3 regions of the Paludibacterium flexuosum genome follow, and region 2 is predicted to be linked to each of the others. Evidence: predicted binding sites of a transcription regulator. Region 2 holds the regulator's gene; each other region holds the start of a gene.
What was found. Region 2 encodes FNR, which switches genes on or off when oxygen is low (the NO sensors DNR and NnrR bind a similar motif). Its sites were predicted from a motif close to TTGATNNNNATCAA; they were not measured.
Positions count from the first base shown of each region.

Region 1: AACH39_RS14805 (hemerythrin domain-containing protein) is a predicted target of FNR. The motif match lies at 1,457-1,470, and genes of this name have one in related genera.
Region 3: AACH39_RS08850 (DUF3820 family protein) is a predicted target of FNR. The motif match lies at 2,762-2,775, and genes of this name have one in related genera.

Region 1 covers NZ_AP029060.1:3,100,624-3,105,117, reverse strand. Annotated here, with positions in the region: gene AACH39_RS14815 (enhanced serine sensitivity protein SseB C-terminal domain-containing protein) at 1-749, opposite strand, end outside; gene AACH39_RS14810 (Crp/Fnr family transcriptional regulator) at 749-1,441, opposite strand; gene AACH39_RS14805 (hemerythrin domain-containing protein) at 1,552-1,971, shown strand; gene AACH39_RS14800 (DUF2249 domain-containing protein) at 1,968-2,180, shown strand; gene AACH39_RS14795 (hypothetical protein) at 2,177-3,469, shown strand; gene AACH39_RS14790 (ATP-binding protein) at 3,515-4,494, shown strand, end outside.
Region 2 covers NZ_AP029060.1:1,697,602-1,702,095, forward strand. Annotated here, with positions in the region: gene AACH39_RS08010 (glutathione S-transferase family protein) at 1-372, shown strand, start outside; gene udk (uridine kinase) at 415-1,029, shown strand; gene AACH39_RS08020 (hypothetical protein) at 1,082-1,207, opposite strand; gene hemN (oxygen-independent coproporphyrinogen III oxidase) at 1,211-2,617, opposite strand; gene fnr (fumarate/nitrate reduction transcriptional regulator Fnr) at 2,727-3,476, shown strand; gene AACH39_RS08035 (DUF1853 family protein) at 3,504-4,415, opposite strand; gene AACH39_RS08040 (RNA methyltransferase) at 4,393-4,494, opposite strand, start outside.
Region 3 covers NZ_AP029060.1:1,869,233-1,873,726, forward strand. Annotated here, with positions in the region: gene smc (chromosome segregation protein SMC) at 1-371, opposite strand, end outside; gene AACH39_RS08835 (YqgE/AlgH family protein) at 500-1,060, shown strand; gene ruvX (Holliday junction resolvase RuvX) at 1,044-1,481, shown strand; gene ylqF (ribosome biogenesis GTPase YlqF) at 1,494-2,426, opposite strand; gene AACH39_RS08850 (DUF3820 family protein) at 2,429-2,641, opposite strand; gene AACH39_RS08855 (hypothetical protein) at 2,953-3,570, opposite strand; gene AACH39_RS08860 (electron transfer flavoprotein-ubiquinone oxidoreductase) at 3,846-4,494, opposite strand, start outside.

The sequences.
Region 1 (4,494 bases), 1.4 Mb from region 2:
GGGCCACGCTGATAGAAGGGAACAACGGATTGATGAAAGTAGTCGGCCAGGCCTCCCTCATTGGCATGAATCTGCAGCAGGTCGGCCACTTCGCCGGCGGGCAGCAGGTCAGCCAGCACATTGCCGGCTTCGCGCAAGACCTGCTCGATATCGCCCTCGCCCTCCAGGCCGATCACCAGGTGCGGCTGCTCGCTCTGACTGGTGTCGTGCATCAGCGCCAGATAGGCGCGCTGCACAGGCGGATGCTTGAGCAACAGGGTAGACAGCGCCTGCTTGAGATCCTGCGGGTCATGCAGAGGCTGTCCCAGCAATACGCTCGTTTGCTCGCGGATTTCGCGCTGCTCCGGCGCATGGGTCAGACCGCTGGCCAGCAGCTCGCGGATTTCTGCGGCCTCGAATGACTTGCCGCAGTCCGAGCCGGGATTGAGATCCAGTGCGCTGCCCAGTGTCAGCTCGAACAGCGAGCGGGCCGGCAGCGCCAGGTAGCGGCTCTCTTGCTCGATGGCCTGCTGCAGCAAGCCGAGCGAGGTGAAGAAGGGAATGGTACTGACCCCGTCCGGACGCTGCCAATGCTGGATATGCAGCTGGCTGCCGGCCTGTATGGTCGTTTCGCCCGGCCCCAGATCGGTATGGCCGATGATGAACACTTCGGCCTGCAGCAGCGCCGCGAAAAACGCCGGCCGATGCGCCGGATCGGCGGCAGCCTGGCGCAGCAAAGCTTCCAGTGGACTTTCGCGAATCACCTCCATCAGTCGCCATCCTCTCCCGCAAACTCACCCAGGCCGGCCGGATTGAGTACCAGAATCTCTCTGCCGTTCACCTGGATCAGCTGCGCCGTCATTAACCGCTGCAACATGCGCGAGAAGGTTTCCGGCGTCAGGTTGAGGCGCGAGGCAATCAGGTTTTTATTCAGCGGCAGGGTAAACGCCTGTGACGGCTCGCCGGCCTCGCGCCAGCTCTGCAGCAGATAGCCGCTGACACGCTGCAAGGTGCTTTCGGTCGAGTAGCGCTCGACATCACGCACCAGGCCGTGCAGTCGCATCGACATGCCGGCCAGCAGGCGCCGGGCGAAATCAGCATCCGCCGACAAGGCCTGCAGAATGCCATCCGCATCAATTTTCAGCAGCAAGGCATCATCCAGACATTGCGCCAGCACCGGCATCGGGTAGCCAAGAAACATCACCGCCTCGGCAAAACTCTGCCCGGGCTGGATCACCTCCACGACCTTCTCGCTGCCCTGAGCAGAGAACAGCGACAGCTTGACGCGACCGAAGACCACCACATACATGCCATCGCAGGGATCCCCCTTCTGAAACAGCACCTGCCCCTTGTCGGCGCGCACTTCCTGCGCATGCGGCAGCAAGGCGCTCAGTTGCTCGGGCGAGAGCGCCTGGAACAGGGGTTGGTGACGCAACAGGGCAGCAATATCGACGTGGGGCATGGGATCTTGAAATCCTTGATTCAAATCATTCTGGCTAATAAGGGCGTGCCGACATACTGCCACGCAATGTCTGATGCTTCACTCATTTTTGATTTCCGGAAGGCGATGCCATGAATGCCATAGAAAGACTGATCGACCAACACCGTACCTGTGATGCCCATCTGGTGGACTGCGAGTCTGCCGTGCGCGCCGGCCAGTGGCAGCCGGCCCTGAGCCATTGGCAGGCTTTCGAAACTGCCATGCTGGCGCACTTCACACTGGAGGAGACACAGCTGTTTCCGGCTTTTGAAGACGCGACCGGTATGCGCATGGGGCCGACCGTGGTAATGCGCAGCGAGCATGAGGAAATGCGCGCGTTGTTGACCGATGTGCAGGCGGCGCTCAGCCAGCAGGATGCCGCCGCCTTTCTCGGCCATGGCGAGACGCTGCTGATCCTGATGCAGCAACATAATATGAAAGAAGAAAACGTTCTCTATCCGATGTGCGGCCAGCATGTAGCCGGGCTGGAGTCGATGGTGGCCGAGCCATGAACGCCCGCGACTTGCGTCATCTGGTACCGCCACAACCGATGGAGATCATTCTGGAAGACATTGAGTCACTGCAGGCAGGCCAGGCGCTGGCGTATATCCTGCCGCACCACCCGGTGCCACTGTTCCCGCTGCTGAACCAGGCCGGAGTACAGCATCAGTGCAGTCTGACCGAGGATGGCGGGGTGCTGATCACCCTGACCCGGACATGATCGGCAGCACACTGGACTACGACAAAGCGCCACCGCTTTGGCTGCCGACAGGTTTTTTCCTGGCGGCCATTGGCTGGCTGCTGGTGCTGGCGCTCAGCCTCGCCGCCGCCAGTCCGCTGGCGGCGGATCGCTATCAGCCGCTGGTCGTCGCCCTGACCCACATGCTGGCACTGGGCGTGCTGGGCAACATCATGCTGGGCGCCTTGCTGCAATTGCTGGCCGTGCTGGCCGGCGTGGCGCTGACGCGACCGATACGCCTGCTGTGGACAGTGTGGCTACCCTGGCAGGCCGGCGTCGCGCTGCTGTGCCTGGGCTTCGCCCGGGGCTTCAGCCCGGACGAACTGCTGGCCGGAGTGATAGGGCTGGCACTGGCGCTGGCGGTGTTTCTGACACACGGCATCGTCGGACTGCATCGTTCTCCGGCGCGCGATGGCGGCAGCCGCGGCATGTTGCGCGCCATGACGGCACTGATGGTCACCGCCCTCCTCGGACTGGCGATGGTGGCCACCCTGCGCGGCAGCGCGGCACTCCCCTTGTTGCCCCTGCTGCACAGTCATGTGCTGTGGGGCGGGATCGGCTGGCTGCTCGGCCTCTTGATCGCGATCAGTCAGACCGTGTTGCCGATGTTCCTGATCACACCGGCTTATCCGCGCCCGGTGCGCTGGCTGAGTGCGGCCCTGCTGCCACTCTTGCTGCTGGCCACACTGTGGCGTCTGCTGGCTCCCGCCATGCCAGATCCCTCTGCGCTGGCACTGTGGCTGGCCGTCATGCTCTATGGCGCCCTCACCCTGCGCCTGCTGCAGCAGGCGCGGCGCCCGCAGGACCCGGCACGACGCAGCTGGCAGCGGGCCGTCTGGTGTCTGCCCGCATCGGCACTGCTGGCCCTCGTCGCCTGGTGGTCCCCAGCTGCTTGCTGGCCGCTGCTGGCGGGGTGGCTGTGGCTGGGCGGGCTCGGCTTCGGCGTCATGCTGGCCATGCTGGGCAAGATCGTGCCTTTCCTGTGCTGGCTGCACCTGAAGGCCCTGCAACCGCCGCGCGGTGCCCTGCCCTCCACGCACGGCTTCCTGAGCGAGCAGGTACAGCAACGACTGGGCTGGCTGCATGCGCTGTGGCTGGCAGGCGGGATCGGCTGGTGCCTGTCCCCCGCACTCTGGCAAGGTGTGTTTGCGGCATCCAGTACCCTGCTGGCAGGCAGTCTGGCCTGGCTGGCCTGGCGCATCACCCGGCAATACCGCGCGCTGCGCCGGCAGTTTCTGGCCGACGCGCCGCACCCAGCTAGCCACTATTAGCCACCACATGCATAATTAGCCATCACATAGCTAAAGGTGGCTGACATGCCGGATGATGCCCTGCACTACCCGCGTCAGAAACTGGCCGAATCGGTGTTGATGATGCTCGACAGCGGCCTGTCTTCTGCCCTGACGCTGTTTGCGCCGCGCCGCATGGGCAAGACCGAATTCCTGCTCAAGGATCTGTTGCCGCTGGCGGAACAGCATGGCTGGCGCGTCGGCTATCACAGTTTCATGGAGGATGACGGCCATGGCGGGGCTCACCACTTTCCGGCCATGCTGGCCGCCTTTGCCGACGAGGAACACTGGCTGGCGCGGACGCTGGACAAGATCGGCAGTCATCTGCTGATCCGTGGCCAGTGGGGGCCGGCCAGCATTGAAAACCGTCCGCCATCCCCGACGGCACCGCTGCCCGCCGTCAGCCAGTTGATCGGCGACCTGGCCGCACAGAAGAAACCGGTCCTGTTGCTGCTGGATGAAATCCAGGAGCTGGCTCGCCGCAGTGGCAGCGCGACGCTGATCGCCTCGCTGCGCACGGGACTGGATCTGCATCGTGACCGGGTCAAGGTGATCTTTACCGGCTCATCACAAGCCGGCTTGCGCGCCATGTTCGGCGATGCCCGTGCCCCGTTTTTTCACTTTGCCACCCTGATCGACTTCCCGCCGCTGGACGAAGGCTTCACCCGCCACATGGCGCAAGGCTACCAGCGCATCACCCGTCGCCCCCTGGATGAGGCCGCGTTGTGGCAGGCCTTCCTGCAACTGGGTCGGGTCCCACTGCATCTGCGCGCGCTGGTGGAAGAGCTGGCATTGAACCCCGAGCGCACGCTGACCGAGGCCCTGACGGCACGGCTGAACCTGTTGTCGGATACCAGCGCCTTTGAAAGCCGCTGGCTGGGGCTGGCGCCGCTGGAGCAAAGCCTGTTGCGCGCCATTGCCGCCGGCCAGCACAGCCCGTATCGCCAGGGCAGCCGGGTGGCACTGGCGGCCGAGCTGGGCCTGCCGACGCTGACGCCCTCTCAGGT
Region 2 (4,494 bases):
GCCGAACGGGCTCAGGCACGCTCGGTGGTGGCCGAGATGCACAGCGGCTTCCCCACCCTGCGTCAGGCAATGCCATTTGATATTTGCGGGCGCCACGCCACCCCGCCGCTGACCGCGGAACTGCAACGCGACATCCACCGCGTGCTCGAGATCTGGCAAAGTCTGCGCCAGCAACATGAAGCCGTTGGCCCCTTCCTGTTCGGCCACTTCACCCTGGCGGATGCCTTCTTTGCGCCGGTCGTCACCCGCTTCGTCAGCTATGATTATGTCTTGACCGGTCTGGCCGAACAGTACGCCGAACACATGCTGTCTCTGCCGGCCATGCAGCAATGGATTCGCGAGGCCGAGGCAGAAACAGCACTGGCGCGCTGATTACCTTTTCATTAAAATATCGGCCTTTTCCGACAGCACATCATGACCACACCTTTCATCATCGGCATCGCCGGCGGCAGCGGCAGCGGCAAGACCACCGTAACTCGCCAACTGGTCGAAACCATCGGCACCGACAAGGCAGCGGTCATCATCCAGGACAACTACTATCGTGATCAGAGTGCGCTGACCTTCGAGCAGCGGCTGCTGACCAACTACGACCATCCGCATGCCTTCGACTGGCCGCTGCTGATGTCGCACATCGATGACCTGCGCAACGGCGTGCCGATCGACATGCCGATTTATGATTTCTCGATCCACACCCGAAGCCATGAAACCCGTACCGTCGTGCCGGCACCGGTGATTCTGATCGAAGGCTTCTACTCTCTGTACGATGCGGCGCTGCGCGACATGATGTCGCTGAAAATCTTTGTCGACACCGACCCGGATGTGCGTTTCATCCGCCGGCTGCAGCGCGACATCGTCGAACGTGCCCGCTCGATGCAGCACGTCATCGATCAGTACATGTCGACGGTGCGACCGATGCATAACCAGTTCATCGAGCCGACCAAGCGCTTTGCCGACGTGATCCTGCCGCATGGCAGCAATGACCCGGCCATCGACATGATCATCGCCCGCATCGAAAGCCTGGTGGTGTAACACACGCCCATGGCCGTATGCATGCAAAAAAAGCCGGCATCCGCCGGCTTTTTCATTTGCTGCGTGGTCGCTGCTGCCACAGCCAGGCGAACGGCCAGCCCAGTAGTCGCAGGCCAAACCACAGGCCGTAGGCGACAGCCACCAGGGCCAGCAGTACCCCGTTAAGCAGACGGGACACCGCTCAGATCACCTTGGAGTAACGGGCCTTGGTCTGGCGCTCGCGCAGATGGCGATCGAACAGCATGGCCACATTGCGGATCAGGAATCGCCCCTTCGGTTCAACGGTCAGGAAGTCGCCGTCAAAATGCAGCAGGCCCATCTGCTGCATCTCGCGCAGCTTCGGGATCTCTTCCGCAAAGTAATGGGCGAAATTGATATTGAAGATTTCCTCGATGGCCTCGAACGACAAAGAGAAACGGCACATCAGCGCCTGGATGATCGAGCGGCGCAGAATGTCGTCACTGTCCAGCACCAGTCCACGCATCACCGGCAGGCGGCCGGCGTCCAGCGCCGCATAGTAGGCATCCAGCTCTTTCTCGTTCTGGCTATAGCAAGGTCCCACCTTGCCGATCGAGGACACCCCGAAGGCCAGCATGTCGCAGTCGGCGTAGGTGGAATAGCCCTGAAAATTGCGCTGCAGACGCCCCTGACGCAAGGCAACCGCCAGGTCATCATCGGGCTTGGCGAAGTGATCCATGCCGATGAACACATAGCCCGCCTCGGTCAGTTGACGCACCGAGTGTTGTAAAATATCCAATTTCACTGAAGACGACGGCAGGTCGGCTTCGTCGATACGCCGTTGCGGCATGAACAGCGTTGGCAAGTGGGCGTAATTGTATAGCGCAATGCGGTCCGGACTGATGGCGATGACCTGCTCAATGGTCCGCGCCACGGAGCTTTGCGTCTGAAACGGCAGCCCGTAGATCAGGTCGATACTGACCGATTTGAAACCTGCCTCGCGCGCCGCCTGAATCACTTCCAGTGTCTCGTCCAGGCTCTGCACCCGGTTGACGGCCTCCTGCACGCGCGGTTCCAGATCCTGCACCCCGACACTGATGCGGTTGAAACCGAATGACGCCAGTTTGAAGATCGTCTCGCGCCCCACCTTGCGCGGATCAATCTCGATGGAATATTCACCTTCCGGCAAAAAGTCGAAATGCCCGCGCAGGATATTCATCAGTCGTTCGAGTTGCGCATCCGACAAGAAGGTCGGCGTACCGCCACCAAAATGCAACTGAATGACTTTTTCTCGCTCACCGACGGCATTTGCCACCATTTCTACCTCTTTTTCCAGGTAGTCGAGGTAGATATCTGCCTTGCTCTTGTCCTTGGTGATGATCTTGTTACAGGCACAGTAATAGCAAACAGTATTGCAAAATGGTAAATGAGCATATAATGATACAGCTTTACTATTCGCCCCGATGCGACGCTGTTTGAGCCAATGACGATAATCGGCCTCGCCGAAATCCGCATGAAAGCGGTCTGCAGTCGGGTATGAGGTGTATCTCGGGCCGGAGCCTTCCAGCCGTTCGATCAGTTGTCGATCGAACTCGAAATGCTCCGGAGAAAACGAATGGATGGTGGTCATGTCGGTATTTGATGGAAAAACCGGTGGTGGGCTGGTAAATTTGCGGAAAACATTTGAATTCCGCTTTGACAAGAGTCAAGGTTCAATTAAAGGTTGCTCAAAAAACGGCATGACTGACCAGACCACCATCCAATTGCATGCGCTCAAGCTCTCCTGCTCCAACTGCAGCTTGCGCGAACTCTGCCTGCCCGTCGGACTGAATCGCGAAGAGATGACGCAGCTTGATGCCGTCATCCGCCAGAGCCGTCGCATCAAACGGGGCGAGTATCTGTTCCGCAGCGGCGAGGGCTTCAAGTCGCTGTTCGCCGTGCGCACCGGCTTCTTCAAGACCTGCGTCTCCAGCCAGGATGGCCGCGAGCAGGTCACGGGCTTCCTGATGTCCGGCGAGCTGATGGGGCTGGATGGCGTGTCTTCCAACATCCATGGCTGCGATGCCATCGCCCTGGAAGACAGCGAAGTCTGCGAACTGCCGTTCAATCGAATCGAGAGCCTTGGTCGCGACATCCCCAGCCTGCAGCACCATTTCTTCCGCCTGATGAGCCGCGAGATTGTCCGCGATCAGAACGTCATGTTGCTTCTTGGCAACATGAAGGCAGAAGAGCGTCTGGCCGCGTTCCTGCTCAACCTGTCCCAGCGTCTGGCCATCCGTGGCTTCGCCGCCAATGACTTCATCCTGCGCATGAGCCGCGAGGAAATCGGCAGCTTCCTCGGCCTGAAACTGGAAACCGTCAGCCGCACGCTGTCGAAGTTCCAGCAACAGGGCTGGATCAGCGTCGATCACAAGCACATTCAGCTGGTGAAACCGGAAGAACTCAAGCAACTGATCGCCGGCTGCATCCACTCCAACAACGCGGAGTAACTTGCCAGTCCCGACAACGGGCGCCGCTCAGCAGGCGCCCGTTGGCATTTGCTGCTGCAGCTGCACCAGCCGCCCGGCATCCGGCCAGCGCGACGGCAGAACAAAGCCGCGCCGCAATTCGCGCCATCCCCCCTCCTCTGCCACCATTTCCGCCACCATTTGAGGCGCCTCGGCTTGTGTCATCTGCACACGCAGGGCCTGTGCCGACCCCACCTCGCCGCTGGCGGCCAGCGCCGGCGACAGCCAGCGCATGCGCGGCAGCCACAGCCAGCGACTGGAGGCGTCGCGACAGGGCCAGGGCTGTTCGCAGTCAGCCATCCAGCCTTGCCATTGGGTTGCCGGCGCGAATGCCGCCTCGTCAGGCGCCTGACGGTAAAAAAAGCAGCCACGCACCAGTGCCCCGGTGCGCGGTGCCTCAAACCCCGGCGGCAGGACTTGTCGGGCCAGCGCATGGCGACTCAGCCTCAATTGCTGAGCCAGCTTGTCCTGTTTCAGCAGCCAGGCATCGCGCAGACTGGGGCCCACCAGGCCTGACGCCCCCTTTCCGCACTGCAGATAGAATTTGCTGCAGGTTTCCAGATGCCAGGGCTGGCCATCAATACGCAGCAGGAAGTCGAACTCACCCAGCGTCAGCCCTTTGTCGCGCAGCACCAGATTGTGCGCAACCAGCTCGATATGGGGGGAATGGTCAAACCAGAAAGCCAGCAGTTGCTCGGCATAGTGGCCAAGCCGCCTGACGGGACGAGCCGCCAGCCAGCGGCGCAGTGGCGCCGGATCGTTGTCCAGCATCGCCAGGCGCCTCATCCCGTCGGCCCCCAGCAGCAGCGCATCGGGCAGGTCGTCTGGCGTGAGCCAGGGTGCGCGGCCGGTCAGCAGACAGGCCAGATCACGCACCGCAGGCTGGCGCCAGGGCAGCTCAGGACTTGTCGGGAGGAACATGCCCGTCAGCCGCACGCATCACCTGCTTGAAGAAGCCGCGCAGGATGTCGACCTCTTCGCGCAGAACGCCGGCCCGATG
Region 3 (4,494 bases), 170 kb from region 2:
CGGCGCACCACCTGATTGTTGATCAGATAGCTGGACTCACCCTGGCGGGTCAGCACGCGCTTGATGGCGATTTCGGCGTACTGGCCCCAGGGGCCGGCCATCTGGCCGTCGGCATTGTCGAAGACCAGCTCGACCGAGGCACGCGAAACCGGCTTGCGGGTGGTGGATCCGTTGAAAATCACGTCCTGCATCGACTCGCCACGCAACTGCTTGGCGGAGGACTCACCCAACACCCAGCGTACGGCATCGATCACATTGGATTTGCCGCAGCCATTCGGCCCGATCACCGCCACCAGCTGGCCGGGAACCGGGATGGAGGTCGGATCGACAAATGATTTGAATCCGGATAGCTTTATATGCGTAAGCCGCACCACACCCTCGCTTGCGAGACGCTCGAAACCGACAGTTTAACAAGGCTTGTCACGGCGTGCCGAACGCGATCCCGTCCCCACCGGGTACGGCAAGCGTCTTTATGTGCCGCCTGTGCCATAATGCAAAAATGAAATCGTTATCGCTCGCCAATCAGTTTCTCATCGCCATGCCCAACATGGCCGACCCGCTCTTTGCCCGCGCGCTGGTCTACCTGTGCGAGCACGGTGAGCACGGGGCCATGGGGCTGATCATCAACAAACCCTCCGGCATTGCGCTCGCCCAGCTGTTCGACCAGATCGACCTGTCGATCGAGCCGGGCCCGATCGCCGCCACCCAGGTGCTGTTCGGCGGGCCGGTTCAGCCAGACCGCGGCTTCGTGCTGCACAGTCCGATCAGCGACTGGCAGTCCAGCCTGAAGGTGACCGACGACATCATGCTGACCACCTCCAAGGATGTGCTGATCGCGGTATCCGAACAAAAGGGGCCCGAGCACGTTCTGGTCACGCTCGGCTATGCCGGCTGGTCAGGCGGACAGCTGGAAGAGGAAATCGCCAGCAACGCCTGGCTGACCGTGCAAAGCGACCCGCAGATCATCTTCGATCTGCCGGCGGAAGAACGCTACGACGCCGCCATGGCCCTGCTGGGGTTTGATCCGTCCCTGCTGTCCGGGGATGTCGGTCATGCCTGAGGGATCCGCACTGGCATTTGATTTCGGCGAACGCCGTATCGGGGTCGCCACCGGCGAAGCGCTGGTCGGCATTGCCCACCCCCTTTGTACCATCGACACCGAAAGCAATGACGAGCGCTTTGCGCGCATTGCCGCCCTGATCGCCGAATGGCAGCCGCAATCGCTGGTGGTCGGGCTGCCGACTCACGCCGACGGCACCGAACACGACATGACAAGACTGGCTCGCCGCTTCGCCAACCGGCTCAAGGGGCGCTTTGCCCTGCCGGTATGGCTGGTGGACGAGCGTCACACCTCGCTGCTGGCCGAATCGCTGCTGCGAGAGGCCGGCCTGCGCGGCCGCAAGCAAAAACCCGTGCTGGACCAGGTCGCGGCGCAAGCCATCCTGCAAACCTGGTTCGAGCAGCCGGGCGAGCAGGTCTGAGCCCGGCCGGGTTTACTCGGCCGCCGACTTGCCCTGTCTTTCCTTCTCGCGCGCGGCCTTGTCCGCCAGGCGCTGCGCTTCGCGCTCCCGCGCCACTTTGAGCCAGACCACCCACTCTTCCGGGCGCTCCAGGGTAATACGGCCGGTCGAACCAGCCCGGAAATCGGTCAACACCACCTCGGCAGCCTTCTGGATATTGACCCGTCCGCCGCCCAGCATGGCCCCGCGCTTGCGCCCGATGGCCTCAAGCACATCCACGTCCTGCAGCCCTTCCAGACTGTCGAGCTTGTAGCGCTGGCAAAGGGCATCCGGGTAACGGCGCATCAGATAGCCCAACAGAACCAGGCTGACCTCTTCCTCGTCCATGGCATTGCGACCGATGGCACCGCTGGCGGCCAGGTTGTAGCCCCCCTCCTCGACCAGGATTTTCGGCCACAGCATCCCCGGGGTGTCGAACAGCTCGAAGTCATCGGCCAGCAGGATACGCTGCTGTGACTTGGTGATGCCCGGCTCATTGCCGGTCTTGGCGACACGGCGCCCGGTCATGGTGTTGATCAGCGTGGATTTACCCACGTTCGGGATGCCGCAGATCAGCACCCGCAGCGGCTTGTCCAGCCCGCCGCGATGAGGGACCAGATCACGACAGGCGGTAATCAGTTTCTGCGTCGGCGCGCGGTCACCGGCATCCAGGGCCAGGGCGCGGGTATTGGGCTGACCGTTGTAATGATCCAGCCACAGCCTGGTCACCTGAGGGTCGGCCAGATCCTGCTTGTTGAGGATCTTCAGTGCCCGCTTGTTGCGCGTCAGCTGCGCCAGCATCGGATTGGCACTGGATGCCGGCAGACGGGCATCGAGCAGCTCGATGACCACATCGATATCCTGTACGCGCTCGGCAATTGCCTTGCGCGCCTTGTTCATGTGGCCGGGAAACCATTGAATTGCCATGCTTAACGCTTTCTTAGAGGATCCAAAAGAGACATCAGCCCGTTATGCTGGAGCTCAAACACCAGCTGCAACAGACGACCGATCTCTCCCGGCGGAAATCCCTCACGTGAAAACCAGGACAGATAATGAAGCGGCAAATCGGCAATCAGCCGTCCTTTGTACTTGCCGTAAGGCATCTGGCGCGTGACCAGCAGCATCAGGTCATCGTTTTGCATCGTGAAATATCTCGGCAGGGATGCGCATTGTGCCAAAAACGGCACAACTAAGCCATGAAAACGCTTTGTTTACAGCAATTTGTTGGATTGTCGGTGACATCTCCAGTCCTGGCCATGCTTTTGACATGGCTCAAGGGGATGTCGTTTGACTGACGACAAGGGCGGGTCAAAACCGGTAGCATCGGCGCCAGTCACAATCATGGCCCCGGACATCCCTCCCGGCAGGCTTGCATATTGTTGGCCATCCGGGTTTTCCCGGATTTGACGGCTCGCGCAGAGCGCTGGGGGCATTCCGCAAGGGTGCCCCGTTTTTATGGCCTAGGCCGCCAGGCCCCCAGCAACAGGGCAAAACGCTTCTGACAACGCTGGCGCAAGGCTCGCGCCTGAGGCGAGCCGGCAGCTGACGCCACCACCCCCTCCCCCTCGTCAACGGACAAGGGACTCCAGCCATGCAGCACCATCGGCGCCGTCGGCAACTGGGGAGACGTATTCAAGACCGGCAGCAGGCCCGTTGCCACGGGCAAACCATGGGCAGCGAGCCGGCGCAACCTGAGATTGGCCTCGTCGAACATGGCCATCTGGGCCAGCGTGATCTCGACATGCGACAACCCCAGCAAAAACGCCCGGGCGCACAGCCAGTCGGCCTCATCGGCAAAATGCGTCGGGGAGCGTGCGGCATGGCGATCGGCCCGCCGTGCGGCCAGCAGCATGGCCAGCGCACGGATTTCCGGCAGAGAAGACTCCATCACACACTGACCGGCCCCCTGCTGACGCAGCCGCTCGATCTGCGGTGCCAGCTGGGCATAAGGGCGCCAGACCGAAGAGAAAGCCTGTACATCGGTCACCAGCGTGACCGGCCGGAGCATCACCAGATGCCCGGAGTCTGTCTGTTCGGTCGCAACCTGTCGGTCGCCGGTCAATTCTTCCATGATGGGGATCCCCTTGTTCGACCGCTGGCCGGGGAGATCATCTGTATCGTCACTAGGTGAAAAAACAAATGCCGCCCGGTTCGCGGCGGCATTTGTCGTGATCATTCTGCAATAACTTCAGAACAGACAGACCCCTTGGCGCCGCGCGTCAGTGCGGTACCAATACCAATAACGGTTCAGGGAGAATGTCTGTTGGCTCATGGTGAGTATGCTGACCCGCCGTCAGAAGTAAGTCAAGCCTCTTTTCATCACTTCTGACGACAGGTCTTCCGGAATTACATATTCGGATAGTTGGGACCGCCGCCGCCCTCCGGCACGCTCCAGACGATGTTCTGCGTCGGATCCTTGATGTCACAGGTCTTGCAGTGCACACAGTTCTGCGCATTGATCTGCAGCCGCGGACCACTGCCCTCCTGCACGATCTCATAGACCCCGGCCGGACAATAGCGGGTTTCCGGCGCAGCATACTTTGCCAGATTGATGTCAATCGGCACCGAAGGGTCCTTCAGCCGCAAGTGAATCGGCTGATCCTCACTGTGATTGGTACTGGACAGAAAAACCGACGACAGGCGATCGAAGGTCAGCACGCCATCCGGTTTCGGATAGCTGATCGGCTCGACACTGTCGGCGGTCTGCAGACACTCGCTGTCCTTGTGGGTGTGATGCAGCGTCCAGGGCGCCTTGCCGCGGAACAGCCAGGTATCGATGGCCGAATAGATCATGCCGGCCCACAGCCCGTAGCGGAAGGAAGGACGAATATTGCGCACGCGATAGAGCTCGTCATACAGCCAGCTCTGGCGGTAACGCTGTGTATAGCCCTGCACCTCGGCCCCGTCGGTCTCGGGCTGCTGCGACAGCTGCTCGAAGACGCCCTCGGCGGCCAGCATGCCGGACTTCATGGCCGCATGCGAACCCTTGATCTTC